2 regions of the Pseudochelatococcus sp. B33 genome follow, and region 2 is predicted to be linked to the other one. Evidence: riboswitches for the same ligand, from Rfam matches in the RefSeq annotation. Region 2 holds a riboswitch; the other holds the start of a gene.
What was found. A riboswitch is a leader RNA that binds a small molecule or an ion and turns the genes downstream of it on or off. The one in region 2 is predicted to bind cobalamin.
Positions count from the first base shown of each region.

Region 1: linked by a shared signal. The riboswitch ahead of metE (5-methyltetrahydropteroyltriglutamate--homocysteine S-methyltransferase) and the one ahead of ACUSIJ_RS09370 (TonB-dependent receptor plug domain-containing protein) in region 2 are both predicted to bind cobalamin.

Region 1 is NZ_JBSEFH010000015.1:52-15,106, reverse strand. Features, by position in the region: gene ACUSIJ_RS17135 (ABC transporter ATP-binding protein) at 1-756, opposite strand, end outside; gene ACUSIJ_RS17130 (glutamine synthetase family protein) at 1,000-2,394, shown strand; gene ACUSIJ_RS17125 (NAD(P)/FAD-dependent oxidoreductase) at 2,488-3,768, shown strand; gene ACUSIJ_RS17120 (c-type cytochrome) at 3,838-4,458, opposite strand; gene ACUSIJ_RS17115 (3-deoxy-manno-octulosonate cytidylyltransferase) at 4,668-5,417, shown strand; gene ACUSIJ_RS17110 (prephenate dehydratase) at 5,414-6,307, shown strand; gene ACUSIJ_RS17105 (GGDEF domain-containing protein) at 6,484-7,701, shown strand; gene ispH (4-hydroxy-3-methylbut-2-enyl diphosphate reductase) at 7,772-8,770, shown strand; gene metE (5-methyltetrahydropteroyltriglutamate--homocysteine S-methyltransferase) at 8,798-11,152, opposite strand; cobalamin riboswitch at 11,264-11,499, opposite strand; gene ACUSIJ_RS17090 (arsenate reductase ArsC) at 11,569-12,060, opposite strand; gene ACUSIJ_RS17085 (UPF0262 family protein) at 12,062-12,550, opposite strand; gene hisD (histidinol dehydrogenase) at 12,599-13,891, opposite strand; gene ACUSIJ_RS17075 (DUF2948 family protein) at 13,875-14,396, opposite strand.
Region 2 is NZ_JBSEFH010000007.1:85,557-100,611, forward strand. Features, by position in the region: gene ACUSIJ_RS09355 (ABC transporter ATP-binding protein) at 1-542, opposite strand, end outside; gene ACUSIJ_RS09360 (FecCD family ABC transporter permease) at 542-1,555, opposite strand; gene ACUSIJ_RS09365 (ABC transporter substrate-binding protein) at 1,552-2,421, opposite strand; gene ACUSIJ_RS09370 (TonB-dependent receptor plug domain-containing protein) at 2,450-4,408, opposite strand; cobalamin riboswitch at 4,542-4,747, opposite strand; gene ACUSIJ_RS09375 (MFS transporter) at 5,111-6,298, shown strand; gene ACUSIJ_RS09380 (DNA translocase FtsK 4TM domain-containing protein) at 6,464-9,568, shown strand; gene ACUSIJ_RS09385 (outer-membrane lipoprotein carrier protein LolA) at 9,742-10,674, shown strand; gene xth (exodeoxyribonuclease III) at 10,800-11,621, shown strand; gene ACUSIJ_RS09395 (flagellar export protein FliJ) at 11,781-12,155, shown strand; gene ACUSIJ_RS09400 (metal ABC transporter permease) at 12,166-13,050, opposite strand; gene aztA (zinc ABC transporter ATP-binding protein AztA) at 13,050-13,928, opposite strand; gene ACUSIJ_RS09410 (hypothetical protein) at 13,931-14,059, opposite strand; gene ACUSIJ_RS09415 (LysE family translocator) at 14,300-14,953, shown strand; gene ACUSIJ_RS09420 (multidrug effflux MFS transporter) at 15,051-15,055, shown strand, end outside.

The DNA.
Region 1 (15,055 bases), on a different contig from region 2:
GACCTGGCCCGGCGGGGCGATCTGCTTGATGGTGCCCTTGTCCATCACCGCGATGCGGTCGGCCATCACCATGGCCTCCTCCTGATCGTGGGTGACGACGAGGAAGGTCATGCCGAGATTGACCTGCAGGTCCATCAGCTCGAACTGGGTTTCCTCGCGCAGCTTCTTGTCGAGCGCGCCGAGCGGCTCGTCGAGCAGCAGCACCTTGGGGCGCTTGACGAGGGCGCGGGCGAGCGCCACGCGCTGGCGCTGGCCGCCGGAGAGCTGGTCGGGCTTGCGCCCGGCGAAGGGCGTGAGCTGGACGAGGCGCAGGATCTCCGCCACCCGGTCGTTGATCTCCCGCTTCGGTACGCCGTCCTGCACCAGCCCGAAGGCGATGTTCTTCTCCACGTTCATGTGCGGGAACAGGGCGTAGGACTGGAACATCATGTTGACCGGCCGCCGGTAGGCCGGGATGCCGTTCACCACCTGGTCGCCGAGGATGACGCGCCCCTCGCTCGGCTCCTCGAAGCCGGCGAGCATGCGCATCAGCGTGGTCTTGCCGCAGCCCGACGGGCCGAGCAGGCAGAAGAACTCGCGCTCGTAGATATTGAGGGTGAGGTTATCCACAGCGACGAAATCGCCGTAGCGCTTCGTGACCTGCTCGTAGCGGATCAGCGGCTTCGCCGCAGGGTCGAGCCAGGGTGCGAAATCGCGGCGCACCGCCCCGATCGCAAGCGAATCACGTTTGCGTGCATCCGTCCGAACCACTGTCATCGGCGCGCCGGCCCTCAGCTTGTGGGCGCAGGCCGACAAGCCCGGTCGCCACCATGAAACATCCGAAAGGTACTGGTGTTGCGTTTTCGTCGCAAGCGCATCGTGTGTGCATCTTCCCTTCATACGATCATGCGAATCGATGTCAGATGATTGACAGATCCGCCGTCGCGGCGATTACTGCTGCGCGGCGGTTGTCGGCAAGAGCGGAGCGGCGGTTGTCGACACGAGCGGATCGGGTGAGGGATGACGAGGAAGAAAACATCACAGAGGCTCGGCCGCAAGCTGCGCGGCGCGGCCGATCTCGAGGAGGCGCGCGCCTTCATGGAACGCGGCGGCATCGAGGAGATCGAGTGCTTCGTCGCCAATCAGGCGGGCGTGGCGCGCGGCAAGGTGATGCCGGCGGAAAAGTTCCTCGGCAACCCGATGATGAGCCTGCCGGGCGCGATCTTCTACCAGACCATCGCCGGCGACTACCCGGACGAGGTGCTGCAGCAGGAGATGCCCGCCGACGGCGATCTCGTGCTGCGGCCGGATTTCTCGACCCTCACGGCGGTGCCGTGGGCCTCGGACCCCACGGCGCAGGTCATTCTCGACGCGTACCACCGCGACGGCCGCCCGCTGGAGAACGCCCCCCGGCAGGTGCTGAAGCGCGTGCTCGACTTCTACCGCCGCAACGGCTGGGAGCCCGTGGTCGCGCCCGAGATCGAGTTCTACCTCGTCAAGCGCAACACCGATCCGGACTATCCGCTGGAGCCGCCGATCGGCCGCTCGGGCCGGCCGGAGATCGGGCGTCAGGCCTATTCCATCTCGGCGGTGAACGAGTTCGACGACCTGTTCGAGGACATCTACGACTATTCCGAGGCGCAGGGCCTCGCCATCGACGCGCTCATCCACGAGGAGGGGGCGGGGCAGATGGAGATCAACCTGCGCCACGGCCACCCGCTCGATCTCGCCGATCAGGTATTCCTGTTCAAGCGTACCATCCGCGAGGCGGCGCTGCAGCACGACATGTACGCCACGTTCATGGCCAAGCCCATCGCGCGCCAGCCGGGCTCCGCCATGCACATCCACACCTCGGTGATCGATACGAAGACCGGCCGCAACCTGTTCTCGAACGAGGACGGCACGCCCTCGCCGGCGTTCTTCTCCTTCATCGCCGGGCTGCAGACCTATCTGCCGGCGGCGATGTCGATGCTCGCGCCCTATGTCAATTCCTACCGCCGGCTGACCCGCAACTCGACCGCGCCCATCAACGTGCGCTGGGGCTACGACAACCGCACCACCGGCCTGCGCATCCCGCCGTCCGATCCGGGCGCGCGGCGCGTCGAGAACCGGGTGCCCTCGTCGGACGCCAATCCCTATCTCGCTGTCGCGGCGACACTCGCCTGCGGCTATCTCGGCATCGAGGCGGGATTGCAGCCCGGCGAGCCGGTCACCGGCTCCGCCTACAACCTCGACTTCGATCTGCCGCGCGGCATTCTGGAGGCGGTGATCGAGCTCGGCGAATGCGAGCCGCTCATCGAGATCCTGGGCGAGAGCTTCGTGAAGACCTATTCGGCGGTCAAGCGCACCGAATACGAGACCTTCATGCAGGTCATCAGCCCGTGGGAGCGGGAATACCTGCTGCTCAACGTGTAAGCCGGGCAGGGGGTGTGGTCGCCCCCGGTCCTTTTCTCCGGCATCCGGTACGCATACCTTCCTTCTGCCCCTCCCATTCCGGACCGACGGCCGATGGCCCCTTCCTCCCTCACGAACCTCTATGCGGTGCGCCCGGACACGGCCGCGCCACGGCCGGCCGTCGCCGGCGACCTCGCTGCCGACGTCTGCATCGTCGGCGCGGGCTTCACCGGTCTCGGCGCGGCGCTGACCCTGGCGCAGGCGGGCGCGGACGTGCGCGTCGTCGAGGCGGCGCAGGTCGGCGGCGGCGCGTCGGGCGTCAACGGCGGACAGGTGCATCCCGGCCAGCGGCGCGATCAGGCATGGCTGGAGGCGCGCGTCGGCCATGAGCGCGCCCGCGCCCTGTGGGACATCGCCGAGGAGGCGCGGCTGTGGCTGCACGAGGTGATCGGCGCGCATGCCATCGATTGCGGCTTCCGGTCGGGGCTGCTCGCCATCGCCCACCGGCCGCGCCACTTCCGCGCGCTGGCAGAGGAGGCCGGGCACCTGACGCGCCGCTACGGCGTCGCCGGCCTCGAAGTGCTGGAAGGGGCGGCAATCGAAAAGTACACCCGCATGCGCGGCGCCTTCGGGGGTGTGTTCAATCCCCACGGCGGGCATCTCGACCCGCTGGCGCTGACGCGTGGTCTGGCGCGGGCGGCGGAGGAGGCGGGCGCGCGCCTTCACGAGGGCTCGCGCGTGGTGCGCGTCGCGCCCGAGGGCGGCAGCTGGCGCGTGGTCACGGATGCCGGTGCCGTGCGGGCGCGATCGGTGCTGCTGACCGGCGACGGATCGCTCGGCGCCCTGTCGGAGCTCGTGGCGGCCCACGTCATGCCGCTGGTGAATTTCATGATCGCGACCGCCCCGCTGGAGGCGGCGCTGGCGGGATCGGTCCTGTCCGGCAGGATCGCGGCGTCCGACACGCGCTACGTGGTCAACTATTTCCGCCGCACGGACGACGACCGCATTATCTTCGGCGGCGGCGAGAGCTATGGCGACAGCCTGCCCGACGATTTCGCCCGCCGGGTGCGCGGTCGCATGCTCGGGCTCTATCCGCAGCTCGCGGACGCGCCCATAGCTCACGGCTGGGGCGGCCGGCTCGGCATCACCGCGACCCGCCTGCCGTTCGTGCGTCGGCCGGAGGTGGGACTCTATGCCGCATCCGGCTTCTCCGGCCAGGGCGTGATGCTCGGCCCCTATACCGGGCGGATCGTCGCCCAAGCCATCATGGGCGACGACGAGCGCTTCCGGCATCTCGCCGCCCTGCCGGTGCCGCCGCTGCCGGGCGGGCGATGGCTGCGGCGCCCGCTGCTGACGGCGGCGATGATCGGCTTTGGCCTGCTCGACCGCTTCTGATCCTGTCCAAAAAAGAATGCTCCGGCATGGCCGGAGCATCGTCCCTGTCGTCGGCGCCGGGGCGCCGGCTTACTGCGCCGGCTGCGGTTGCTCGCCATCAGTGGGGGCTGCGTCCTCTCCCTCGGCAGGTGCTGCGGCCTCCGGCTCGGGCAGGGGCGCGGGGCTCTCCGAGAGCGTGCGCAGGTAGGCAATGATGTCGGCGCGTTCCTCGGCCTTCGGCACGCCGGCGAACGCCATGATGGTGCCGGGCGCGAAGGCCTTGGGGCTTTGGATGAAGTGGTCGAGCGCGTCGTAGGTCCACTTGTCGCCCGCTTCGGCATGGGCCTTCATCGCGTTGGAATAGCCGAAACCGCCGACTGAGCCGATGTCGCGGTTGACGACGTCGTAGAGATCCGGACCGACCTTGGAGCCGGCGCCCTCGGCGAAGTTGTGGCAGGCCCTGCACTTGGCGATGGCCCTCTCGCCGCGCGCGGGGTCGGCGCTGGCGAGGCGCACCGAGATCGGCTCCACCGCGGCAGCGGCGGGAGCGCCTGCGCCCGCGCCACCTTCCTCGCCGCCCGGCAGATCGTAGCCCGGAACGAGCGGAATGACCGGGTTGAAGATGATGCTTGAAAGCACGCCGAGGCCCATCACGAAGAGAAGGGTGCCGAGCACCGCCCCGGCAATCTTGTTGAGCTCGAATGAATCCATCGGTCTACGGCTCCGGTCGACATGTCAATAGGCGTCGGGGGCCTGCCGGTCCCGCACGCGCGCAACAGCGCATGCTTACCCGTTTTGCCCGCTACTTTGCAACTCGTATAAACGACAAAATCCTCGCGGCACTTGATTATTGTGTGCCAAGGGTGTTTCTGCGCTGCAAGCGCGGCAAGCTTGCTGCTGCCGCATCCATAAGGTGTTCGATGCCCTCCCCCCTGGTTGTCATTCCCGCCCGCCTCGAAGCCTCCCGCCTGCCCGGCAAGCCGCTGGCGGATATCGGCGGTCTGCCAATGATCGTCCACGTGCTGCGCCGGGCCGAGGCAGCGGACATCGGCCCCGTCGTCGTGGCGACTGATTCGCAGGCGGTCGCCGATGCGGTCGAGGCGGCGGACGGGCGCGCGGTCCTCACGCGCGCCGATCACCCTTCCGGTTCCGACCGGATTCACGAGGCGGTGGCGGCGATCGACCCGCGCGGCATTCACGATGTCGTCATCAACGTGCAGGGCGATCTGCCGACCATCGATCCAAAAATCATCGGTGCGGCGCTCGGCCCCCTCGGCGACCCGGCCGTCGACATCGCCACGCTCGCCGCGCTCATCACGCGCGAGGAGGAGCGGACCGCGCCGAGCGTCGTCAAAGTGGTGGGCAGCCCCCTGGCCGGCGGCCGGCTGCGCGCCCTCTACTTCACCCGCGCCACCGCGCCGTGGGGGGAGGGGCCGCTCTATCACCACATCGGTCTCTACGCCTATCGCCGCGCGGCGCTGGCCCGCTTCGTGTCGCTCGCACCCTCCGCGCTGGAGGAACGCGAGAAGCTCGAACAGCTCCGGGCGCTGGAGAACGGCATGCGCATCGACGTCGCGATCGTCGACGACGTGCCGCTGGGCGTCGACACGCCCGCCGACCTCGACCGCGCCCGCGCCCGCGCCATTCTGACAGGGAACAATCTCTCATGACCGTGTCGATCGATCAGGTGCTGCAAGCCGACCTGGCGCCCAAAGTCATTTCGTATCAGGGCGAGCCGGGGGCGAACTCCCACATCGCCGCTCACGAGGTCTTTCCGGACTGGGCGCCGCTCGCGTGCGCGACCTTCGAGGACGCGCTCGCCGCGATCTCCTCCGGTGAGGCCGGGCTCGGCATGATCCCGATCGAGAACTCCATCGCCGGGCGCGTGGCGGACATCCACCATCTGCTGCCGGAATCGGGGCTGCATATCGTGGGCGAGCATTTTCTGCCCATCCGCTTCCAGCTTCTCGCGCCCAAGGGGGCGACGCGCGAAACCCTAACCACCGTGCACAGCCACATCCACGCGCTCGGGCAGTGCCGCCAGATCATCCGCTCGCTCGGCCTCAAGGCGGTCGTGGCCCAGGACACGGCGGGGGCGGCGCGCATGGTGGCGGAGTGGAACGATCCGACACAGGCCGCGCTCGCGCCGCAGCTTGCCGGCGACATCTACGGCCTCGTCAATCTGGGGCGGGACGTGGAGGACGAAAGCAACAACACCACCCGCTTCGTGCTGCTGGCGCGCGACGCGCGGTGGGCGTCGCCCGCGGCGGGGCCGATCATCACCAGTTTCATCTTCCGCGTGCGCAACGTGCCCGCCGCTCTCTACAAGGCGCTGGGCGGCTTCGCCACCAACGGTCTCAACCTCACCAAGCTGGAGAGCTACATGGTGGGAGGGCGCTTCTTCGCGACCCAGTTCTACGCCGAGGTCGACGGCCATCCCGACGAGCGGCCGCTGAAACTGGCGCTGGAGGAACTGGCGTTCTTCTCCCGCGAGGTGCGCATCCTCGGCGTCTATCCGGCGCATCCCTTCCGTCACGCGCAGTCGGAGGCGGGCGAGTAGGCCGATGCATCGTCTCCGGAACCTGCCGCACCGGACTGCGGGTCGATCCGGATGCGATATAAATGTCATAACGTTGCGACATTTATGGCTTCGTGTTGCCATCATTGGCGCGATATATACGATTCGGTTTGGCGGGGCAGACTGGTACTTTCCTCTTCGTGCAGGATACGCGTGCGATGCAACTGGATGATACCACGCTGCGGGTCGTTGTCGTCCTTTTCGGCCTGCTGCTCGGCCTGCTGCTGCTGTTTTCGTGGTTCAACAACCGCATCAACCGCGAGTTGCTGTTCCTGGGCGCGAGCTATGCCGGGGGGGCGCTGGGGCTTGGCCTGATGGGCGGCGGCGCGCGCCACGCCGACCCGTTATACGTCGATCTCGGCTACACGGTGATCTTCTTCTCCTACGGCCTGGCCTGGATGGCGATGCGCCTGTTCGAGAGGCGGCCCTTGCTGGCGGGACGCGCGGCGGCAGGCGGCGTCGTCTGGCTCGTCATCGTCACGGTATTCAACGACAGCGGCGAGGCGCGAGTGCTGGCCGTCGGGCTCATCCCCTTCATCTATTCGATGCTGGCGGCGCTGGAGCTGTGGCGCGGCAGGGGCGAATATCTGCCCTCGCGCATGGCGCTGTTCACGATCATATGCGTCAACAGCATACTGGTCGTCACGCGCCGGCTGATCGACGTCGCCGCCCTGGTGGGCATGGGGCATGCATCGGGCGCGGAGTGGGTGCCGCTGCTGACGCTGCTGAGCACCATGGGTCATGTGGCGGCAACCTATCTCATGCTCTCGCTGACCAAGGAGCGGCTCGAGGGTGAGCAGCGGGCCCAGACGCTGATCGATCCGCTCACGGGGCTGGGCAACAGGCGGGCGCTGAACATGCATGCGGAGCGCATCCTGCGGCGTCAGGCGATGACCGGGCAGCCGGTGTGCGTCGCCGTCATCGATCTCGATCACTTCAAGCAGATCAACGACACGTTCGGACATTTCATCGGCGACACCGTGCTGCGCGTGTTCGCCGAGCGCGCGACGCTGAAGCTGCGCCCCACGGACCACCTGTTCCGCGTCGGCGGGGAGGAGTTCCTGTGCATCCTGCAGACGGCGCAGGAGCGCGACGCCGTCGGCATCATGGAGCGCATCAGGCGGACCATGAAGGACTATCGCCTGGGCGAGGGCGAGGCGGTCCGCGACGTCACCATCAGCGCCGGCGTCGCCTCCACGCAACGCGTCGGCTATGATCTGGAGGATCTGATGCGCGCCGCCGATGCCGCGCTTTACCGGGCGAAGCACGAAGGGCGCAACTGCGTGCGCGTCTACACCGGCGGCGACCTGCGATCCGGCACGACGGCCGTGCTCCCCGCCGTACCGGCCGGCAGGGCGGATCCGCAAGCGACTTGACAGAAACCCGCAATCGCCGCACACATCCTGAGCTTCCGGAACTGCGCCGCGTCAATGGGAAGAGTGACCGATGCCCGTCGCCAACATCTCGTCCGTCGAGGCCCGCAGCGCGGACAAGCCGCCGCTGGACGTGCTGATCTGCGCCCCGCGCGGATTCTGTGCCGGCGTGGTGCGCGCCATCGACGCGGTCGAGAAGGCGCTCGCGATCTACGGCCCGCCCGTCTATGTCCGGCACGAGATCGTCCATAACAAATACGTGGTCGAGAGCCTGCGCCGCAAGGGCGCCGTCTTCGTGGACGAGCTCGACGAGATCCCGGACACGGACGCGCCGGTGATCTTTTCGGCCCACGGCGTGCCGAAGGCGGTGCCGGCCGAGGCGACCGAACGGCGGTTCTTCGCCATCGACGCGACCTGCCCGCTTGTCACCAAGGTGCATCGCGAGGCCGAGATCCACCACAAGCGCGGCCGCCATATCGTGCTCATCGGCCACGCCGGCCATCCGGAGGTCGTCGGTACCATGGGCCAGTTGCCCGAGGGCGCGATCACGCTGATCGAGACGGTGGAGGACGTGGCCCGCATCGTCCCGCCCGACGGCAGGGAACTCGCCTACGTCACCCAGACGACGCTGTCGGTCGACGACACGGCGGGCATCGTCGCGGCGCTCAAGGAGCGCTTCTCGGACATCGTGTCGCCGCACAAGCAGGACATCTGCTACGCCACCACCAACCGGCAGGAGGCGGTGAAGCGGGTGGCGCCGCAGGTCGACGCGATGATCGTCGTGGGCTCGCCCAATTCCTCCAACTCCCAGCGCCTGCGCGAGGTGGCGGAACGGGCCGGCTGCAAGGTCGCTCGTCTCGTCCTGCGGGCCGAGGACATCGACTGGTCGCTGTTCGGCGACATCCGCCGGCTGGGGCTCACGGCGGGCGCCTCCGCGCCCGAGATCCTGGTCGAGGAGATCATCGACGCCTTCGCCGAGCGCTTCGAGGTGGCGGTCGAGCAGGTCTCGACCGCCGACGAGAGCGTGTTCTTCCCGCTCCCGCGCGAGCTGCGCGAACAGGCCGCCGAGTAGCCCGGCGGCCCCGCTTGCGGCGCAGTTTTACCCGCTCGCTTGCGCCCGCAGGTGCTTGGCCGCCGTCACCAGATTGACCAGCGCCGGGCGCACCTCCTCCCACTTGCGGGTTTTCAGGCCGCAGTCCGGGTTGACCCAGATCTGCTCTGGCGCGAGGCTTTCCCTCGCCTTGAGCAGCAGCTCCTCGATCTCGGCGGTGGTGGGCACGCGCGGCGAGTGGATGTCGTACACGCCCGGCCCGATCTCGTTCGGATAGCGGTAGTCGACGAAGGCGTCGAGCAGCTCCATCTTCGAGCGCGAGGTCTCGATGGAGATCACGTCGGCGTCGAGCGCGCCGATGGCGTCGATGATGTCGTTGAACTCCGAGTAGCACATGTGGGTGTGGATCTGCGTCTCGTCGCGCACGCCCGAGGACGACAGACGAAAGCTCTCCACCGCCCAGGCGAGATAGGCCGGCCAGTCGGCCTTGCGCAGCGGCAGGCCCTCGCGGATCGCCGGCTCGTCGATCTGGATGACCCGGATGCCGGCGGCCTCGAGATCCGCCACCTCGTCGCGCAGCGCCAGCGCGATCTGGCGGCTGACCGTCTCGCGCGGCACGTCATCGCGCACGAACGACCATTGCAGCATGGTGATCGGGCCGGTGAGCATCCCCTTCAGGGGCTTGTCCGTCAGCGACTGGGCATAGGCCGTCCATTCCACCGACATGGGCTTCGGGCGCGAGACGTCGCCGAAGATGATCGGCGGCCGCACGCAGCGCGAGCCGTAGCTCTGCACCCAGCCGTTGCGGGTGAAGGCGTAGCCGTCGAGCAGCTCGCCGAAGTACTGCACCATGTCGTTGCGCTCGAACTCGCCGTGCACCAGCACGTCGATGCCGATCTCCTCCTGCCAGCGCACGGCGCTTTCCGTCTCCTTGCGCAGGAAGGCCTCGTAGCCGGCGTCGTCCAGCTCGCCGCGCGTATGGGCGGCGCGCGCCTTGCGCACCTCGCTCGTCTGCGGGAAGGAGCCGATGGTCGTCGTCGGGAACAGCGGCAGGTTCAGCGCCTGGTGCTGCGCCTCGCGGCGCTCGTGGAAGGGGTGCTGGCGGCGGCTGTCCTCGGGCCTGACGGCGGCAAGACGGGCGGCAACCTGCGGGTTGTGGATACGCGCCGACGTGCGCCGTGAGGCGGCAGCGGCGCCGGCGGCGGCGAGTTCGTCCCTGACGGCGTCGCGGCCTTCCGAGAGCGCCCGGCCGAGGACGACGAGCTCGTCGAGCTTCTGCGCGGCGAAGGCGAGCCAGCTCTTCAGCTCGTCGTCGAGGCCGGTCTCGTAAGCGAGGTCGTAGGGCACGTGCAGCAGCGAGCACGAGGTCGAGACGATCAGGTGATCGGTGCCGCGCCGCGCCGCCACGGGCTCGATGCGGTCGAGGATCGCCGGCAGATCGGCGCGCCAGACGTTGCGGCCGTCGATGACGCCGAGTGACAGCACCAGACCGGCGGGAGCCTGCGACACCACCCTGTCGAGCTCTTGCGGCGCGCGCGCGAGGTCGAGGTGGAGACCCGCCACCGGCAGCGAGAGCGCGGTGGCGAGGTTGTCGCTGTAGGCGTTGAAATAGCTCGTCAACTGGATCCTGAGGCCCGGCACGGCGCGGGCGAAGAATTCGTAGGCCGAGGCGATCGCCGCGCGGGCGGCGTCGTCGAGATCGAGCGCGAGAATCGGCTCGTCGATCTGCACCCAGTCCGCGCCATGGGCGGAGAGGCGGCGCAGGATCTCGGCATAGACCGGCAGCAGGCCCGGCAGCAGCGTGAGCGGATCGACGCCCTCAACGCGGCTCTTGCCGAGCTTGAGGAAGGTCACCGGCCCGACCAGCACCGGGCGCGTGTGGTAGCCGAGCGCCTTGGCCTCGCGGAACTCGTCGATGACCTTGGTCGAGGCGAGCTCGAAGGTCTGGCCGCGCACGAATTCCGGCACCAGATAGTGATAGTTGGTGTCGAACCACTTGGTCATCTCCAGCGCCGGCAGGCCGCCGGCAGAGCTGCCGTGCGCGTGCGCCTCTCCATGCACGGCACAGGCTTCCGGTTCTCCCTGCGTGCCGCGCGCGAGCGCGAAATAGGTATCGAGCGCGACCGGCCCGCCCTTCCAGCCATAGGCTTCGGGAATGGCCCCGACCGTGACCGCCGTGTCGAGCACCTGGTCGTAGAACGAGAAGTCGTTCGACGGAATGAGCGTGACGCCGGCGCCGTGCTGGCGCGCCCAGCTCGCGGCGCGCAGGCCGGAGGCGGCTTCGATCAGGTCATCCTGGCCGATCTTGCCGGACCAGTAGTTTTCCAGCGCTGCTTTCAGCTCGCGGCGCGGACCAATGCGGGGGACGCCAAGGGCGCCCACGGAAACAGGAGAAGAAGACATCGGCTAAACCCCTTCAATTGGGGGGCAAAAGGCCGAGCGGACGCGCGCAGCGACTCCACGGGACAGGCCCGCGAAGCACCGCGATCGGCGACCACCGGGGACCCCGCCCGAGGACGTTGCTGCGTCATGGCAGGTCTCCTGGCTCGCAGGTCAACGCACGCGCCCGGCCTTCCCGATGGAACCATCAGTGACACGAATTGGGCGTATGCTCACTGCTTACAGTTGCGGGGTGCAGCTCCGGGTTCAGCGCCTGACCGACAGGCTGCTTCACCGGATTCCCTCTTGGCTCCACGGCCGCGGAGGCGTGACGTCCGCCGCCGTGAAGAACCACGACTGCGGCACTATGGCAGATAAAATCGGCCGGTCAAGTCGGTATATAAAGATATATTTATATCGTTCTGCCGATCGTCCGTGCCTCAGCCGCCGAAACGCTCGGTGATGCGCTGTGTGAGCCCATCCCGCACCGAGCGGTAGGCGTCGAGGCGCTGCTCCCGCGAGCCTTGCACGGCGGTGGGATCGAAGGTCGGCCAGTATTCGACGTCGACGGCGAGGGTGCGGGTCAGTTCCATGGCCTGATGATGGGCTTCCGGCGACAGGGTGACGATGAGGTCGAAGCCGGTGTCCTCCAGCTCCTGCAGCGTCCGCGGCCTGTGCCCGCTCATGTCGATGCCGATCTCCTCCATGACCGCGAGGGCGAAGGGGTCGACCTCCTCCGGCCGCACGCCGGCCGAGGCGACGTAGAGCGAGCGGCCGAAGTAGTGGCGGGCGAGGCCCTCGGCCATGGGCGAGCGAACCGCGTTGAGCGCGCACATGAAGAGGACGGACTGGACGCGGCGCGGCGCTGCTGCCGTGTTGCCGGGAGGGGTTTTGGATCCTACGGCGTCGCCGCCCTTGTCCCCGTCCCCCATGTCAGCCTTTCCAGTGCAGGGCGAACAGCAGGGTGAACAGGCGCCTTGCGGTGTCGAAATCGACGTCGACCTTGCCCGCGAGCCGCTCGCGCAGCAGTTCCGACGCCTCGTCGTGCAGTCCGCGCCGTCCCATGTCGATGGCCTCGATCTGGGAGGGCGTGGCGGTGCGGATGGCGGCGTAATAGCTTTCGCAGATCAGCTCGTAGTCCTTGATGACGCGCCGGAACGGCGTCAGCGACAGGAAATGCGCCACCACCGGCGAGCCGTCGGCCAGCCGGATCTCCAGCAGCAGCTTGCGGTCCACGAGCGACAGATGCAGCGCATAGGGGCCGCCCTCGTGGCCGGTGACGGAGAAGGAATTCTCCTCCACGATGTCCCAGATGGCGATGGCGCGCTCGTGCTCCTGATCCGGATTGCCGCGCCCCAGAGACGCCTCGTCGAGCGTCACGGCGACGAGGCGCCGGCGATTGTCGTCGTCCGCGCTGGTCACGACCCTGCCTTTCGGTTCATGGGCTCGTCCGTTCGCATGTGCCGGCCGTCAGAGATTGAGCCGGATGCCGACGGAACGGGCATGCGCCTGCAGCCCCTCCGTTTCACCCAGGGCGATCGCGGCCGGCCCGATGGCGCGCAGCGCCTCGGCGGTGCAGTGGAGGATGGAGGTGCGCTTCACGAAATCGAGCACGCCGAGCCCCGAGGCGAACCGCGCCGAGCGCGCCGTCGGCAAGATGTGGTTGGGGCCGCCGACGTAGTCGCCCACCGCCTCGGGCGTGTACTGGCCGAGGAAGATCGCGCCCGCATTGCGCACCCGTGCCGCCAGCTCCTCGGCGTCCCGCGCCTCGATCTCGAGATGTTCGGGCGCGATCCGGTCGACGAGCGGAATGGCATCAGTGAGCGAGGGCGCGAGGATGATCGCGCCGAAATCCTCCCAGCTCTTGCGGGCGATGGCCGCGCGCGGCAGGGTGTGCAACTGGCCCTCGACGGCTTCAGCGACCGCCTCCGCCAGCGCCTTGCTGTCGGTGATCAGGATGGACTGGGCGGCGGTATCGTGCTCCGCCTGGGCGAGCAGGTCGGCCGCGACCCATTCTGGATTGGCTTCTGCGTCTGCCAGGATGAGCACTTCGGAGGGGCCGGCGATCATGTCGATGCCCACGAGCCCGAACACGCGCCGCTTGGCGGCGGCGACATAGGCGTTGCCTGGTCCGACGATCTTGGCCACCGGCGCGATCGTCTCCGTTCCGTGAGCGAGCGCGGCCACCGCCTGCGCGCCGCCGATGCGGTAGATCTCGTCGACGCCCGCGACATGCGCCGCCGCCAGCACCAGCGGGTTGACGGCCCCGCCGGGTGTCGGCACGACCATGACGATGCGCGGCACGCCGGCGACGCGCGCCGGCACGGCGTTCATGAGCACGGACGAGGGATAGCTCGCGGTGCCGCCCGGCACGTAAAGCCCCACCGATTCGATGGCCGTCCAGCGCCAGCCGGCGGTCACGCCCGCCGCATCGGTGAAGCGCTCGTCCTGCGGCTTCTGCCTGAGGTGGTAGGCCTCGATGCGCGCCCTGGCGAGTTCGAGCGCCGCCAGCGCCTCGGGCGGGGAGGCGGCGACCGCCGCCTCGATCTCGGCCGGCGCGATGCGGAGCGTTGCGGGCGTGAGCGTCTGGTCGTCGAAGCGCGCGGTGTAGTCGATGAGCGCGGCGTCGCCACGCGCGGCGACATCGGCGATGATGTCGCGCACGACGGCGTCAACGTCTTCCGAGACTTCCCGTTTCGCCGCCAGCAATGACCTGAAGGCCGTCTCGAACCCGTCCGCGCGCGTGTCAAGCCTCACCGGCATCCTCACCCTCCACTTGTCCGTGCGACGGTCGCGCCTCGACGTTCCACACCGGGCCAAGGTCTTTCAGTTGCGCCTCGATGCACTCGACGTCAAGCATGATCGCCGCGCCGTCGGCGAATTCCAGCAGAATGGCGCCCGAGGGCTTCTCGCCTTCCACGAAACAGACGGCGAGAAGCGTGTGGAGGGCGTCCGGCGCCTTGCCCAGATGGCGATGGCGCACGGCACGCACCTGTTCGAAATGCAGCGCGGTCAGCCGCCGTTGCGGCTGGGCTTTCGCCTCGCGCTCCCAGTCGAAGCGCTGCACGGCCAGCACGAAGCGCCGCTCGGTGGGGAAATAATGCAGGTCGGCGCGCCGCACGAGCGCATCCTGCAGATGGGCCGAGATCACGTCGAGGTCGTTTTCGTCGAGCGCGAGCAGCCGCAGCAGCCGATCGCCCCGCGCCAGATCGGGACCCGCGACCTCGCCGGCGGCATCCGTTTGACGGGGGATTTCCTTGTCGCTCATCGTCTTGCTTTCACGCTTCCATGCTTATGATTTATCGGGCGCGTTAGCTACAGGCAAGCGCGCATCGCTATGGTGGGCGCCGGTCGCCGCCCGCGCGCGAGGTCGCTTTCGCGCGGGGAAACTCCGCCAAACGTTGCGTCCGCCCCGGAAACGTCATAATGCGGGCGGAACGTGTTATTTGGAACAGGCAGGCAGGTATCCGCATTGGTTGTTCGAGGTATTGTGCCGAAGGATTGCCACAGGGGGATCCGTTGAGACATCGTTCTGTATTGTTTGTTGTTGCGGCAGCGGCTGTCGTCCTGCTGTCGGCCGGCGTCGCCGATGCGCAATATTACGGTGATCGCCGCGGCGATCGCTGGGACGACAGGCCGCCGCCCGGCTGGGGACGGCCCCCTCCGCCTCCTCCCGGCTGGGGGCGCCCGCCTCCGCCCCCGCCTCCGGGCTGGGGCGGACCGCCTCCGCCGCGTCAAGGCTGGCGGCAGGGGCCGCCGCGCGGCGGCGTGTGCGTGACCTCGCGCGGGGCCTGCCCGGCGGGCCCGCTGCGCAGCGGATCGCCATGCCGGTGCGACATTCCCGGCTTCGGCGTCAAGCGCGGGCAAGTGCAGTAACGCAGGAAAGTGCAGCAGCCAGATCCACGAGCGCCGCTGCCGCAGCGCGGC
Region 2 (15,055 bases):
AGCAGCGCCATGGTGAGGAGCTGATGGCGCGGATCGAGCGCGGCGACGGGCTCGTCGGCCAGCAGAACCGGCGCCTCGACGGCGAGCGCCCGGGCAAGCAGTGCGCGCATGCGCTCGCCGCCCGACAGGGTGTCGATGGCGCGCCGGCGCAGGTCGGCGATGCCGGTCGCCTGCATCGCCCGGTCGACCGCCGCTGCATCGGGCGCCTCGCCGCCGCTGGAGCGGCCGCGATGCGGCAGGCGCCCGAGCCGCACCACGGCCTCGACCGACAGCCCCCAGTGCGCCGGGCCGTTCTGCGGCAGGTAGGCGAGGGTGCGGGCGAGCGTCCGGCGATCGATCGCCCCGATGGGCGTGCCGTCGATCAGCAGCGATCCGGAATCGGCGGCGACGAGGCCGGCGAGCGCCTTGAGCAGCGTGGACTTTCCCGCGCCGTTGGGGCCGATGAGCCCGACGAGCTCGCCGCCGTCGAGGGAGAAGCTCAGGCCGTCGAGGATGCGCGTGCGCTGCGCCGCGACCGAAAGCCCGGAAGCGTCGATGCGCATCAGTCGCGCTCCCGCGTTCGGCGGATCAGCACCAGCAGGAAGGGCGCGCCGACGATGGCGGTCACCACGCCGAGGTTGAGCTCGGGTTCCATCGGCAGCAGCCGCAGGCCGATGTCGGCGGCAAGGGTCAGCACGGCGCCGGCGAGCCCGGCGAGCGGCAGCACGCGGCCGGGCTCGCGCTGCGCGAGCCGGCGCACCAGATGCGGCGCGACGAGTCCGACGAAGCCCACCATGCCCACCACCGCCACCGCGCTGCCGACGGCCATCGCCGTGCCGGCGATGAGGCGCACGCGCACGAGCGCCAGGTCGAAGCCGAGGCTCTGGGCCACGTCCTCGCCGAGGCTGAGCGCGTCGAGCGCCGGGGCCGAGGCGATGAGCAGCAGCCAGCCGGCCAGCATCGGCACGATCACAAGACCGACGTCGGCGAGGCTGTGGTCGGCGAGCGAGCCCATCATCCAGAACACGATCTCCAGCGCCGCGTAGGGGTTGGGCGACAGGTTGAGCGCCAGCGCTGTCAGCGCCCCCGCAAGGCTGTTGACCGCGACGCCCGCCAGCACCAGCGTCAGCACGCCCGCGCCGCGTCCCGCCATGACGTGGAGAACGATGCTCGCCACGAGCGCGCCAGCCATTCCCCCGAGCGGCAGCGCGAGCGAAACGGCGCCGGCGAGCCCGCTGTAGAAGACGATCACTGCGCCGAGCGCTGCGGCACCCGACACGCCCATCACGCCCGGCTCCGCCAGCGGATTGCGCAGCAGGCCCTGCATGGCCGCCCCGGCGATGCCGAGCGAGAAGCCCGTCAGCAGGCCGAGAAGGGCGCGCGGCAGCCGCAGCTCCACGAGGATCAGCGCGGCGATCGTGTTGTCGCCGGCGACAAGGTCGCGCAAGGCCGCAGCGACATCGAGCGTGGTGTCGCCGAGGGCCGTGGACAGCACCGTGAGCGCGCCGGCCGCAAGGGCGAGTGCCGCCACGAGCGCGGGCGCGGCGGGGAAGGGGAGGGCGCGGGCGCCGGTCATGCGCCGCCGCTCCGCAGCGCGCGGCGCAGGTGGGCGACGGCCTCCACGAGGTCCGGGCCGCCGCACACCCACAGCCGCGAGGGCATCGTCACCGCGCGCGTGCCGCTTGCGGCCAGCGCTTCGAGCGCCGGATGGCGCAGCAGGCGGTTGGCGCGGGCGGGCGCGGTGTTCTCCTCGCCGTCGACGATGAGCACGTCGGGCCGCAGGGCGAGCATGGCTTCGAGCGACAGCCGCCCGTGGCCGGCGATGCCGGCCCGCGCGGCGGCGTTCGTCAGGCCGGCGGCGCGGATGACCGTATCCGCCAGAGTGTCCGTCCCCGCAACGATGTTGTTGGCCTGAAGGGCAAGGGCCGAGAGCGGCGGCAGCGGCATGACGCGCGCCAGGTTGTCGAGCCGCCGGTCCATTGCCGCGATGGCGGCCTTGCCCCGGTTCGGCCGGCCGACGGCGTCCGCGACCGCGCTCATCTCATTGCGGATGGCCGGGAAATCGTGCGCCACGTCGAGCTGGCGCAGGGGCGCGCCGAGCCGGCGCAGCAGCGAGACCGTTGCCGGCGACGTGAAGGTGCTGGCGAGCACGAGATCGGGCGCGAGCGCCAGCACGTCCTCCGCCCGGCCGCGGGTCGCGGGAAAGCGCGCCGCCTCGCGCGCCCGGTGGAAGTTGCGCGGATCGTGCGACAACGCGGTGAGCGCCGCGATCTGTCGCGGGTCGGCCAGCGCCAGCAGCAGCGCATCGGCGCACAGGTTGATGGACACGATGCGCTGCGGCGGCGGCGTGCGCGCCGGCGCCGGGGCGGCGCAGGCGAGCATGAGGACACAGAGCGCGGCAGTCCGCCACCCCGTCGCCGCCCCCGGTCGCTGCGCTGTCATACCATGCCCGTTCATGTCCCCGCGGGCATCACTGCGGCGAAAACCGCAGGCCCGCATACACCCCGAGCCCCGGTTTGCGAAAACCCGTGGGATTCTCATAGCGTCGGTCGAACAGGTTGTCGACGCGGGCGAAGATCACCGTCTGCTCGTCCGCCTGATAATCGGCCGCCAGATTGACCATGGCATAGCCCGAGGTGCGCAGGCGCGGGATCGAGAAGTCGCGGTTGCCGTCGACGAAGGCGCCGATATAGAGGGCGGTCGCGGACAGCCGCAGCCTGTCGGTCGCCTGCCACAGCGCGGTGAAGCTCGCCTTGTGGCGCGGGCGGCGCAGCAGCTCCTGCCGGGCGATGTCGTCGCGCGCCAGGGTGAAGGTGTAGTCGGCGCGCAGATCGACCGTCTCGGTGAGCGCCACCGCCGCGAAGGCCTCGACGCCGCGCGTCGTCGCCTTGCCGACATTGGTATAGGAGGTGAAGTCGGCGTCGGTGTTGATGAGGTCCTCGATATCGTTGTGGAACCAGGTCGCGCCCACCACCACCCGCTCATCGGCGAAGGGCTGCTCGAAGCCGATGTCGTAGCCGGTACTCTTTTCGGGCTTGAGATCGGGGTTGCCGTAGAAGTTGAAGGCCGGGCGCGAGTCCAAAAAGCGCTGGCTGAGCGTCGGGGCCTTGAAGGCCGTGCCGACGCTCGCCTTGAGGCGGGTTTCCGTGCCGGGCACGGTGAAGGTCGGCGCGATGCGCCACGTGGTGTGGCCGCCGAAGTCGTCGTTGTCGTCGTGGCGGATGTTGGCGGCGAAGGAAAGCCGCTCGGCGACCTTGCCCTGCCATTCGACGAAGCCGGCGTTGTTGCCGCTCGACGCCGTGGTGCTGGTGTCGTCGAACCGCTCGCGCTCGTGCTGGAAGCCGAACACCAGCGTGTGCTCCGGGGTGACGGCAACATTCGTGCGCCAGTCGTAGATGGTGCGCTCGCCGAGGAATTCGGACACGAAGCCCGGCCCGAATTCGCTGGCGGGGCCGGTATTGCGGCGGTCCTCGTTCGAATAGCCGACGCCGAAGGTGTTGGTGATGCGCCCGTCCCACAGCGTCCACACGCCCTCGACGCGGGTGACGAAGCGCTGGTTGCGGGTCTCGCTGCGCGCAGCGTCGGGCACGCTCGGCCAGCCGCCGTCGGCGGTGAATTTCAGCCGCGAGTCCGAATAACGGCCGGTGAGGTTCAGGCGGAAGGTGTCGGTCACCGCGAAGCCGAGCCGGGTGGCGAAGGCCCAGTTGTCGTAGAAATCGTCATTGATGCGCTGGCCGGGCGGCACGAGTTCGGAGGGCGTGACGCGCACCGCCTCGGTGCGCAGGTGCGCGGCGGAGAAGAAGTAGTCGAAGCGCTCATCGCCACCCGACACCTGCGCGCTCTGGTTGAAGGTGCCGAACGATCCGCCCTCGACCTGAAGCTCGGCCTTCGGCGGCCCCTTGCCGGCTTTCGTCGTGATGCTGATGACGCCGCCGAGCGCATCCGCGCCGTAGAGGCCGCTCTGCGGGCCGCGCAGCACCTCGATGCGGGCGATGTCGGCTGTCGGCACGTGGGCGAAGTCGAACGCGCCGTTCGGCGTCGCGGGGTCGTTGACCGGCACGCCGTCGATCAGCACCTTGACGTGGTTGGCGTTGGTGCCGCGCAGGAACACCGAGGTCTGCCCGCCCGGTCCGCCGGTCTGCACGACGTTGGTGCCCGGCACCGTGGCGAGCGCGTCCGGCAGGGTGCGCCGCTGCTGGCGGGCGATGTCGGCGGCGGTGATCACGGTCACCGACGACCCCACCTGCCGCACGGGCGTCGGCAGGCTGGTGGCGGTGACGGTGATCTCGTCGAGCACGAGGCCGGGCTCGGCTTGCTGCGCGTTGGCGGCGGCGGACAGCAGGACGGCCGGAACGGCGGCCAGGCGGCCAAGCCGAAAGGCGCGGCGCGCGCGCCGGCGCGCCGGCATGGAGCGGAAGGGGGTAGGCACAGCGGGCAGCCTCTCGGAAACGCCGGCAGGAGCACCGCCGGCGGGTGTGGGCACGTCACCGCGAAAGGGTCTGGCTCGCCCCGCGGACGCGGGAGCGTCAGTCCCCACCGGCAGCCCCCGACCGATGACTCCGCTGTGACCACGGCTGACGGCAGGTCTCCTGGCTCGCGGCTCGACGCTTCTGCCGCCTTCCCGGAGCGCGCTCCAGTGGCATGAGGACGGAAAGCTCGCCGCTTACAGTTGCGGGGACAGCCGCAGCATTGGGCGCGAACCTCGGGGCGCGCGCCTGTACTGCGTTCCCTATTAATCCTTCAAGGAACCGTCATCCGATCGATAGCCCCTGGAATGGGTGCTGTCAAAGCGTCCTGGCGCCCTGGCGAACATTGTCGGGGGTATGTGTCCGATTGGCAGCGGCCATGCAAGCGGCGACTGACGCAAATATAGGCGATCATGTTAAATAACGAACCATCCGGAGCCGCGGCCATCGTCGCGGTGCCGAAATATATGCCGTCACGACAAAATTCGGTCGATGACCGCCGATACGGACGGCGGCGATCGATCGAGGAACGCGGGCGATGCAACGTCCCGTCTTTTCAGGAGGAGCGTCAGGTGTCCATCAAGGTCAGTGAAGCGTTGGCCGAGGCGCATGCGGCCGATGGTCCCCAGGCGGCCGGCGGACCGCCCGCCGAGGCGACCGCCTTCATGGTGATTGCGGCGATCAGCGTCTGCCACATGCTCAACGACATCATGCAGGCGCTGTTCACCTCGATGTATCCGATCTTCAAGGACGAGTTCAGCCTCAACTTCATTCAGATCGGCATCCTGACGCTCGCGTTCCAGTGCACTGCCTCGCTGCTGCAACCGCTCGTGGGCATGTATACCGACAAGCACCCCATGCCCTATTCGCTGCCGGTCGGCATGGCCTTCACCTTCTGCGGCCTGCTGCTGCTCGCGGTGGCGCACGACTACCCGCTGCTCGTGCTCGCGGCATGCCTCATCGGCATCGGCTCGTCGGTGTTCCATCCCGAAGCGTCGCGCGTGGCGCGGCTGGCGGCGGGTGCGCGCCCCGGCCTGTCGCAGTCGCTGTTCCAGGTCGGCGGCAATTTCGGCACGGCGGTGGGGCCGCTGCTCGCGGCGTTCATCGTGCTGCCGCGCGGCCAGGGGAGCGTGGGGTGGTTCTCGCTCGTGGCGCTCGTCGCCATGGTGATCCTCTCGCGCGTCAGCATCTGGTACGGCAGCTACCGCAGGGCGCAGGCCGGGCGGCCGAAGCCCGCGCGGCAGCACCATCTGCCGCGCCGCACCGTGGTCGTCGGCATCGTCGTGCTGTGCCTGCTGACGTTCTCCAAGAACGTCTACATGGCGAGCATCTCCAGCTACTACATGTTCTACCTGATCGAGACGTTCGACGTGTCCGTGCGCGACGCGCAGCTCTTCCTGTTCCTGTTCCTCGGCGCGGCCGCGGCGGGGACGGTGATCGGCGGGCCGATCGGCGACCGCTTCGGCCGCAAGCTGGTGCTGTGGGTGTCGGTGCTCGGCGCGCTGCCGTTCTCGCTCCTGCTGCCGTTCGCCGACCTGTTCTGGACGGCCGTGCTGTCGGTGCTCATCGGCGGCATCATCGCGTCGTCGTTTCCGGCGATCGTCATCTTCGCGCAGGAGCTGGTGCCGGGCAAGGTCGGCATGATCTCCGGCCTGTTCTTCGGGCTCGCCTTCGGCATGGGCGGCCTGGGGGCTGCGGTTCTCGGCGCGGTGGCGGACGTCCGCGGGATCGCGTTCGTCTATCAGATCTGCGCCTTCCTGCCGGCCATCGGCCTGCTGGTGGTGTTTTTGCCGGACATCCGACAAAAACGTCTGCGCATCGTCGGTGGTGTCGGATCTGCGGCCGAAAAATGACGCGCCGTCGAAATTAATGACGGCGACGCATGACGTTAACCATGGAAGCGGCACTTGAGTTAATCCCGGCTTAACCGGGCGATCGGTAATGTAGGGCGAATCATGCGGCGGCGTGGTTTCGCGCCTTGCCTTCTCCGACCGACAACGAGCCGATCTGCCCCAAACATGCGAACGATTCGACGGAATTCGTCCCACGCCGATGACATCCCGGATGCGCTGCGCCGATTCGTCTTGCAACGGGCGGTCGAACTGACGGGCTTCCTGCTGCTGGCGCTGGTGATAGCCGCGGTGCTGGCGCTGATGACGTGGTCGGTGTCCGACCCCAGCCTCACCCACGCGACCGAGGGCCGCGTCGCCAATCTGCTCGGCACGCCGGGAGCCGTTTTCGCCGATCTGACGATGCAGATCTTCGGCCTCGGATCGGTGGCGCTGCTGCTGCCCTGCGCGGTGTGGGCGATCCGGCTCATCGGCCGGCGTCCGCTGCCGCGCCTCGTGCTGCGGCTCGGGCTGTGGCTCGTCGGCACGGGTGCGGCGGCGGCGGTGGCGAGCGCGCTGCCGGGCACCGAGCGCTGGCCGCTGCCGTCGGGTCTCGGCGGCGTCGTCGGCGATGCGCTGCTGTTCGGCGGCAGGGGACTGATCGGCGAGGGCGGCATCGGCGGCCTGATCGTCGGTCTGTGCTATGCGGGGACCGCCATTCTGGCGCTTTCCGCCGCGTCGGGCTTCGGCCTGTCGGCGCCGCCCGCCCATGCCGGGGAGGACGACGAGGACGATCTGCCTTTCTCCGGCTCCGAGGATCACGACGAGCCCGGCTGGGGCATCGTTTCGCTCGGCGCGGTGGTGCATGGGCTCATGATGCTCAAGGCCTCGATCGCGCGCCGCTTCCGCAGGCCGGAAACGGACTATGCCGCCGCGTCGCCGCGCGTCGCCCGCGAGCCCGCCTTCGGCGACGGCTTGACCGATCACCTGGCCGCTCCCTTGGCCGCTCCCTTGGCCGCTCATCCGGCCGCTCACCCTTCCGGCCGTGTGAGCGCGCCGCCGCGTGCGCCGATGCCCGCCCCGCAGCCGGCGGACATTCCGCCGGAGGTGGCGGCGTTCGCGCCCGCGCGCGAGCGTCCCGTGCAGATCCATCTGCCGCGCGAGCCGCTGGTGCAGCCGGCGACATCGGCGGCTGTCGCGGCGGACGAGGTGGTGCCGCTCTGGCGCAGGCCGTTCCAGCTGCCGCCCAACGTCCGCTTCACGCGCAGTACCGACCGCGAGCTCGCTGCGCGGCACAGGGGCGCGGGCGACGGCGGCGCGGTGGACGGCGACGGGCCCGATTTCCTGCCCGCTGAGGCGTTCTCCCACGAGCACGGGCAGCCGGCGCACGTCGATGACGATTTTCCCGATGATGACATCGCGTTCGACCAGGACATGCATCAGCTCGCGGACCAGCCGGCGATCGACAGCGACGATGCGGACTGGGCGCACGACGTCCAGTTCTTCACCGCCGGCGAAGCGGACGCCCCGGCTGCCGACGACGGGCGCGATCTTCCCGGCATGTCCGAGGCGGTGGCGCTGCCCGAGGCTGCGCCGGTCCTGCTGCGCCACGCCCGCCGGCCGCCTGCGCTCGCGCCGTCCAATGACGACGATCCGCGTCTGCCCCGCCCCGCCCCGGCTGCGCCCGCCCGGCCGGCTGCGCCTGCCCCCGTGCCCGCCACGACGACCACGCGGCGCGTGCCGCAGGCCGCCCCCCGGACGCCGTCGCGCTATGAAATGCCGCCGCTCGCGGTGCTGGCGCTGCCGAGCGGCCCGCGCGACACGATCTCCGAAGACGCGCTCGAACAGAACGCCGCCCTGCTGGAGAGCACGCTGGAGGATTTCGGCGTGCGCGGCGACATCATCCACGTGCGCCCCGGCCCGGTGGTGACGCTCTACGAACTCGAACCCGCTCCCGGCACGAAGTCGTCGCGGGTGATCTCGCTCGCCGACGACATCGCCCGCTCGATGAGCGCCGTGTCGGCGCGCGTCGCCGTGGTGCCCGGCCGCAACGCCATCGGCATCGAGCTGCCGAACGCCAAGCGCGAGACGGTCTATCTGCGCGAATTGCTCGCGTCGGAGGAATTCCAGCGCTCCAAGTTCAAGCTGGCGCTGTGCCTCGGCAAGACGATCGGCGGCGAACCGGTGATCGCGGATCTCGCGCGCATGCCGCATCTGCTGGTGGCGGGCACGACGGGTTCGGGCAAGTCGGTTGCCATCAACACCATGATCATGTCGCTGCTCTACCGGCTGAAGCCGGAGGAATGCCGGCTGATCATGGTCGACCCCAAGATGCTCGAACTGTCGATCTACGACGGCATCCCGCACCTGCTGTCGCCCGTCGTCACCGATCCCAAGAAGGCGGTCGTGGCGCTGAAATGGGCCGTGCGCGAGATGGAGGAGCGCTACAAGAAGATGTCGAAGCTGTCGGTGCGCAACATCGACGGCTTCAACGCCCGCGTGCGCGACGCCAAGGCCAGGGGCGAGGTCATCACCCGCACCGTGCAGACCGGCTTCGACCGCGACACCGGCGAAGCGATCTACGAGGACGAGGTCATGGACCTCGATCCGCTGCCCTACATCGTCATCGTTGTCGACGAGATGGCCGACCTGATGATGGTCGCCGGCAAGGAGATCGAGGGCACCATCCAGCGCCTCGCCCAGATGGCGCGCGCGGCCGGCATCCACGTCATCCTGGCGACGCAGCGCCCCTCGGTGGACGTCATCACCGGCACCATCAAGGCGAACTTCCCCACCCGCATCTCGTTCCAGGTCACGTCGAAGATCGACAGCCGCACCATTCTCGGCGAGCAGGGGGCGGAGCAGCTGCTCGGCCAGGGCGACATGCTCTACATGGCCGGCGGCGGCCGCCTGACGCGCGTGCACGGCCCCTTCGTGTCCGACGACGAGGTGGAGAAGATCGTCGCCCATCTCAAGACGCAGGGCCGCCCGCAATACCTCGAAGCCGTCACGGCGGACGAGGACGCCATGCCCGAGGGCGACGGCGGCGCGGTGTTCGACAACACCGCACAGGGGGCCGCCGGCGGCAACGACCTCTACGAGCAGGCCATCGCCATCGTGCTGCGCGACAAGAAGGCCTCCACCTCCTACATCCAGCGCCGGCTCCAGATCGGTTACAACCGCGCCGCCTCCATCATGGAGCGCATGGAGCTCGAGGGCATCGTGGGACCGGCGAATCACGCCGGCAAGCGCGAGATCCTGGTCGGCGGGGAGGACCACGCGGAGCATGGATGACCGGGGCGCTTCGCGCCTTTGGACCGAGACGGGCACGCGCTTGTGAGGTGAGATAGTCCTTGCAATCGCCGACCTGCTTTCGCCATATCAGCCATGTTGGATGACGTCAGCCGCAATGGTTTGGCAGACGGGAGCGGGTGACGGCGATGAAGCGTGTCAGGCGGGGGAGTGGGATGATGCGGACGCTCGTTGTCGCGTCCGTGGCGGTGCTGTCGATGTCGTCCGGCCACATCTCGCCCGCCCATGCGCAGGATCCGCTGACCCGTTTCCTCGACGGTATCTTCGGCCAGCAATCCGGTCCCCGGCAGTCGCCCTCCCGGCAGCCTGCACCCGTGCAGCCCGCTCCCGCCGAGGCTCCGCCGCCACCCCCCGCGCGCGGCGCGGCGCCCCAGCGCGGCGCGCCTGCCCCGCTTCCGGTGGGCCAGCCCGCGCCTCAGGCGCAGCCCGCCCAGCCGGTGCAGGCGAGAGTCCATCCGCTGCCGCCGCCCCGCCCGCCGGGGATCGGCGGGGCTGCCGTCGCGCAGGTTGCCGCTGTTCCCGCCACAGCCCCGGCCGCCGAGCCCGTGCAGGTGGCGCAGCCGGCGCGCGCACCGCAGCCGGCCGCGATGCCGCGCAACGCCAGCGAGGCGGTCGCGCGGGTGAACGCCTATCTCAACGGCATCAACACGCTGACCGCCCGTTTCGTGCAGACGGGGGCCGATCGTCAGAAGGTCGGCGGCACGCTCTATGTCCAGCGTCCCGGGCGGCTGCGCTTCGCCTACGATCCGCCGAGCACGCTGGAGATCGTCGCCGACGGGCGGTCGGTGGCGGTGCGTGATTCGCGGCTGCGCACCAACGATGTCTATTCGATCGGCCAGACGCCGCTCAAGTTCCTGCTGCGGGACAACGTCGACCTGGCCCGTGACGTGCGCGTGCGCAACGTGGACATCGATCCCGGCGGCCTGATTGCCCTCAGCCTGGAGGACAGCGCGACGCTGGGCGGCACGTCGCGGGTGACGCTGCATTTCGACGCGCGCGCCAACGTGCTGCGCGGCTGGGCGATCGTCGATCCCCAGGGGTACGAAACGACCATCGCGCTGTCCGGCGTCGAGGTCGCCCGGCGGTGATCGCCGGGTGGCGTGGCGGGGGCCGGCGGCCGGTCGATGGCGAATGCGGGTTGTGTCGGCCGTGAAGCCGATGCAAGCTCGCCTCACCCGTCCCTTTCGCTCCTCCGAACCCCGCAGGGCCAGCCGTGCCGTTCACTCTCACAACCTGGAACATCAACTCCGTCCGCCTGCGCCTCGATCAGGTGATCCGGTTTCTGGCCGAGAACGAGCCGGATGTCCTGTGCCTGCAGGAAACCAAGTGTCCCAACGACCAGTTTCCCTCCGCCGCGTTCAAGGCGCTCGGCTACCAGTACGTGGCGCTCAACGGCCAGAAGGGGTATCACGGCGTCGCCACCATCTCGCGCATTCCCTTCCATGAGACGCAGGCGCTGCGCTTTTGCGACAAGGACGATTCGCGCCACATCACGGTCGAACTCGCCGGCACCGGTGCATCGAGCGGCCCCAAGGGCGTGCTCATCCACAATTTCTATGTTCCCGCTGGCGGCGACATTCCCGACCCGGCGCTCAATCCGCGTTTCGCGCACAAGCTGGCGTTCCTCGACGAACTCATGGCGTGGAACGAGGCCTTGCGCCCGGCCGGGCGTGCGAGCCTTCTCGTCGGCGATCTCAATATCGCCCCCTACGAGACGGACGTCTGGAACCACAAGGCGCTGCTCGGCGTCGTCAGCCACACGCCGGTTGAGACCGAGCGCCTCGAAGCCTTCCGCCGCGCCACCGGCTATGTCGACGCGGTGCGCACGCTCAGGCCCGAGCCCGAGAAGGTCTTCACGTGGTGGAGCTACCGTTCGCCCGACTGGGCGGCGGCGGACAAGGGGCGGCGGCTCGATCACGTATGGCTCGCGCCCGACATCGCCCCGGCGCTGGAGAGCGCCGCCGTCTCGCGCGATGCGCGCGGCTGGGAACGCCCTTCGGACCACGCACCCGTGACGGTACGCCTCGGCCTGTGACGGTGCGCACGCGGCAAGGGGATAAGTCCCTATATCTGCGCCAATAATGGCGTTGTGCGCCGCTTTTGGTAAGGAAGGATCAACCTGTATCCGCAAAGATAGACCCGGAAACAGCCCCCGGCCGGAGAGCCGGCGGGGTCGACGGGAGCACTATCGGCGATGAAACCTCGCAGCGGCATCATTCAGTTGAAGACCTTCCACGTTCAGGAAAAGCGTCGGCGCGTCGCCCAGATCGAGACGATGATCGCGGACTTCCGGCGCATGGCGGAGGACCTCGACAAGGAGATCGTCCACGAAGAAAAGCGCTCGGGCATTTCAGACGTCAGCCATTTCGCCTATCCCACCTACGCCAAGGCGGCCGCGCAACGGCGCGACAACCTGCTGCAATCGGCCGATGATCTGAAGCTGCAGCTCAACGACGCGCTCGCGGATCTCGACGAGGCGCTGTCCGAACTGCGCCGGGCGGAGGCGCTCGACGACCGTGAGTCCGTGCGCGAGCAGCCGGCGCTGCGCCCGGCCGGCGCGCCCGCATGACAGCCCCGGTTCAGCCGGTGCGGTGACGCAGCACGATGAGAGACGCGGCGAGGCTGTCGAAGCGCCCCGCCAGAACGGACAGAATATAGAGCCCGCCCGCCGCCAGGATGATGGCGGAAGAGGCGGGCGCGCTCCAGTGGTATGACGCGAGAAGGCCGGCGACGCTCGCGAGCACGCCGAAGAGGACGGCGATCAGCATCTGCCCCGCCACGTTCTGCGACCAGAAGCGCGCCGCGACCGCAGGCAGCATGATCAGGCCCACCACCATCAGTGTGCCGAGTGCCTGGAAGCCGCCGACGAGGTTGAACACCACGAGCGCGATGAAGCTTACATGGACGATCGATCCGAGCCCCACCGGTCCGAAGCCCCCGACCGCGCGCAGGAAACCGGGATCGAGGCATTCGACGATCAGCGGCCGGTAGATGACCGCGAGCACGATCAGCGTCACGCTGCTGATCGAGACGATGAGCAGCAGCGCCGCGTCGTCGAGCGCCAGCACCGAGCCGAACAGCACGTGCAGCAGATCGACGCTGGAGCCGCGCATCGACACGATGAGCACGCCGAGGCCAAGCGATATCAGGTAGAAGGCGGCGAAGCTCGCGTCTTCCCTGAGCGGCGTGGCGCGCGAGACGAGGCCCGCGAGCACCGCGACCGCCAGACCGGTGGCGACGCCGCCGACCGTCATCGCGACGAGCGACAGCCCGGCGACGAGAAAGCCGATGGCCGCGCCCGGCAGGATGGCGTGCGCCAGCGCATCGCCCATCAGGCTCATGCGCCGCAGCACCAGCAGCACGCCGAGCGGGCAGCCGCCAAGCGACAGCGCCAGACAGCCGGCGAGCGCGCGGCGCATGAAACCGTAGTCGTTGAACGGCGCGATGAGCCAGTCGTACAGCATCACGCCGCCTGATGATCGCAGACCGGCGCGTCGTCGTCGAAGCCCTCGCACATGCGCCGCGCCGAGAGCAGGTTCGCGCCGGTCAGCACCTCGCCCGTGTCGCCCCACGCCACCGGCGAGCGGGCGAGCAGGAGCACCTGCGGGAAGTGCTCGCGCACGAGGTCGATGTCGTGCAGCACGGCGATGACGGTGCGGTTCTCGCCGTGCCAGTGCTTGACCACATCGATGAGATCGGCGGTGGTCTTCATGTCGAGCGCGGTGAAGGGCTCGTCGAGCAGCAGCAGCCGCGCGTCCTGCAGCAGCATGCGCGCGAACAGCGCCCGCTGGAACTGGCCGCCGGAAAGCGTGCTCACGGGCCGGTGCGCGAGGCCCGACAGGCCGACGGTGGCGATGGCCTCCCCGACGCGGTCGAGCTCGTTCCTGCCGATGCGCCCGAACGCGCCGCAGCGCCGCCACAGCCCCATGGCGACGAGGTCGAGCACGGCAATCGGGAACGCGCGGTCGACCTCGCTGATCTGCGGCAGATAGGCGATGTCGCGCCGGTCGATGCCGGAAATGTCGATGCGCCCCGTCGCCGGCCGCAGGGCTCCCATGATCGCCTTGAGCAGCGTCGACTTGCCGGCCCCGTTCGGGCCGACGACGGCCGTCAGCGATCCGGGCGAGAACTCGCCCGACAGATGATGCACGGCCGGGTGGCGGCGATAGGCGACGGTGAGGTTCTCCAGCCGGATGGCGGGCGCGGCGCCGTCCGCGACGCGCGGCGCAGAGCGGGCGCGCGCGCCGTCGTCATGCCCGTGCCGGTGAGGCGCATGGCCGTGGCCGTGCGGGTGGTCGTGCCCGTGTAGGCCGGATACGTAGGCCCGGGATTCGTCCGCCATGATCAGATCCAGCCCATGGCCCAAAGGGCAACGCCCCAGAGAGCCGCCGCCGCCAGAACCGCCGCCGCCAGCCGTTCGATGGCCGCGCGGCGCAGAACGGACACGCCTTCCCTCTCGATCCCGCCAGACAATGGAGCCTCACATACATCGATCCACAATGAATGATGTTATAGTGTAACGAACAGAAATAGCAACCGTCCAGACGGTAACCGCAACTGCGAGCCCCACTTCGAGCCGGGACGCCTTGCCCTTCTTGCATGGAACCCATTCAATGTGCCGCCTATCGCGGAGAGGGGGTATCTGGTAACGTTTCGGATGAAACGGCCGGCGGAAACGTTGCGGCCGCATATAATCATTCAGGGACGATCCCGGTGTTTCTACCCGAACTTCTGACCCTTGCCGGTGTGATGCTGCTGGCCTGCATCAGCCCCGGACCGGACTTCATCGCGGTGACCTCCCATGCACTCAACGGGCGGCGCGCGGGTCTCGGCGCGGCTGTCGGCGTCACCGGTGCTTGCGGCGTGTGGTCCACGCTCGCCGTGTTCGGCCTCGGCGTGGTGCTGGCGCGGATGGCATGGGGCTATGAACTGCTGCGCCTCGTCGGCGCGGCCTATCTCGTCTATCTCGGCGTGCGCATGCTCTACGGCATGCGCAAGGTGGGGAAGGCGGACGAAGGGGCGCAGCAGCCGGCGCCCGCCACACTGACGCGGCCGGGAGCGATCGGCACGATGGCCTTCCTGCCTTCGGTGCGCAGGGGCTTCCTGGTCGGCATGACGAACCCGAAGTCGATGGCCTTTTTCGGCAGTCTGTTCGTCACCATCCTGCCCGTCGGCGCGCCGGCGTGGGTCTATGCCACGACGGTCGCGGTGGTGATCGCGGTCGCGCTCGGCTGGTTCTCGACGCTCGCCGTGATATTTTCGTCGTCTGGCGTGCGCATGGTGTATGCGCGGCTGCGCCGGCCGTTCGATGCCGTGATGGGGGCGGCGTTGATCGGTCTCGGCGTCAAGCTCGCGGTCAGTCGCTGACGCCTTCCGGGCCGGGAGGCGTTGCTTTCACGACAGGTCTGTAACCCTCTCATGGAGGGCGCGGCGCGCGCCTTCCCTTTCAGGATCGTGCCCCATCATGAC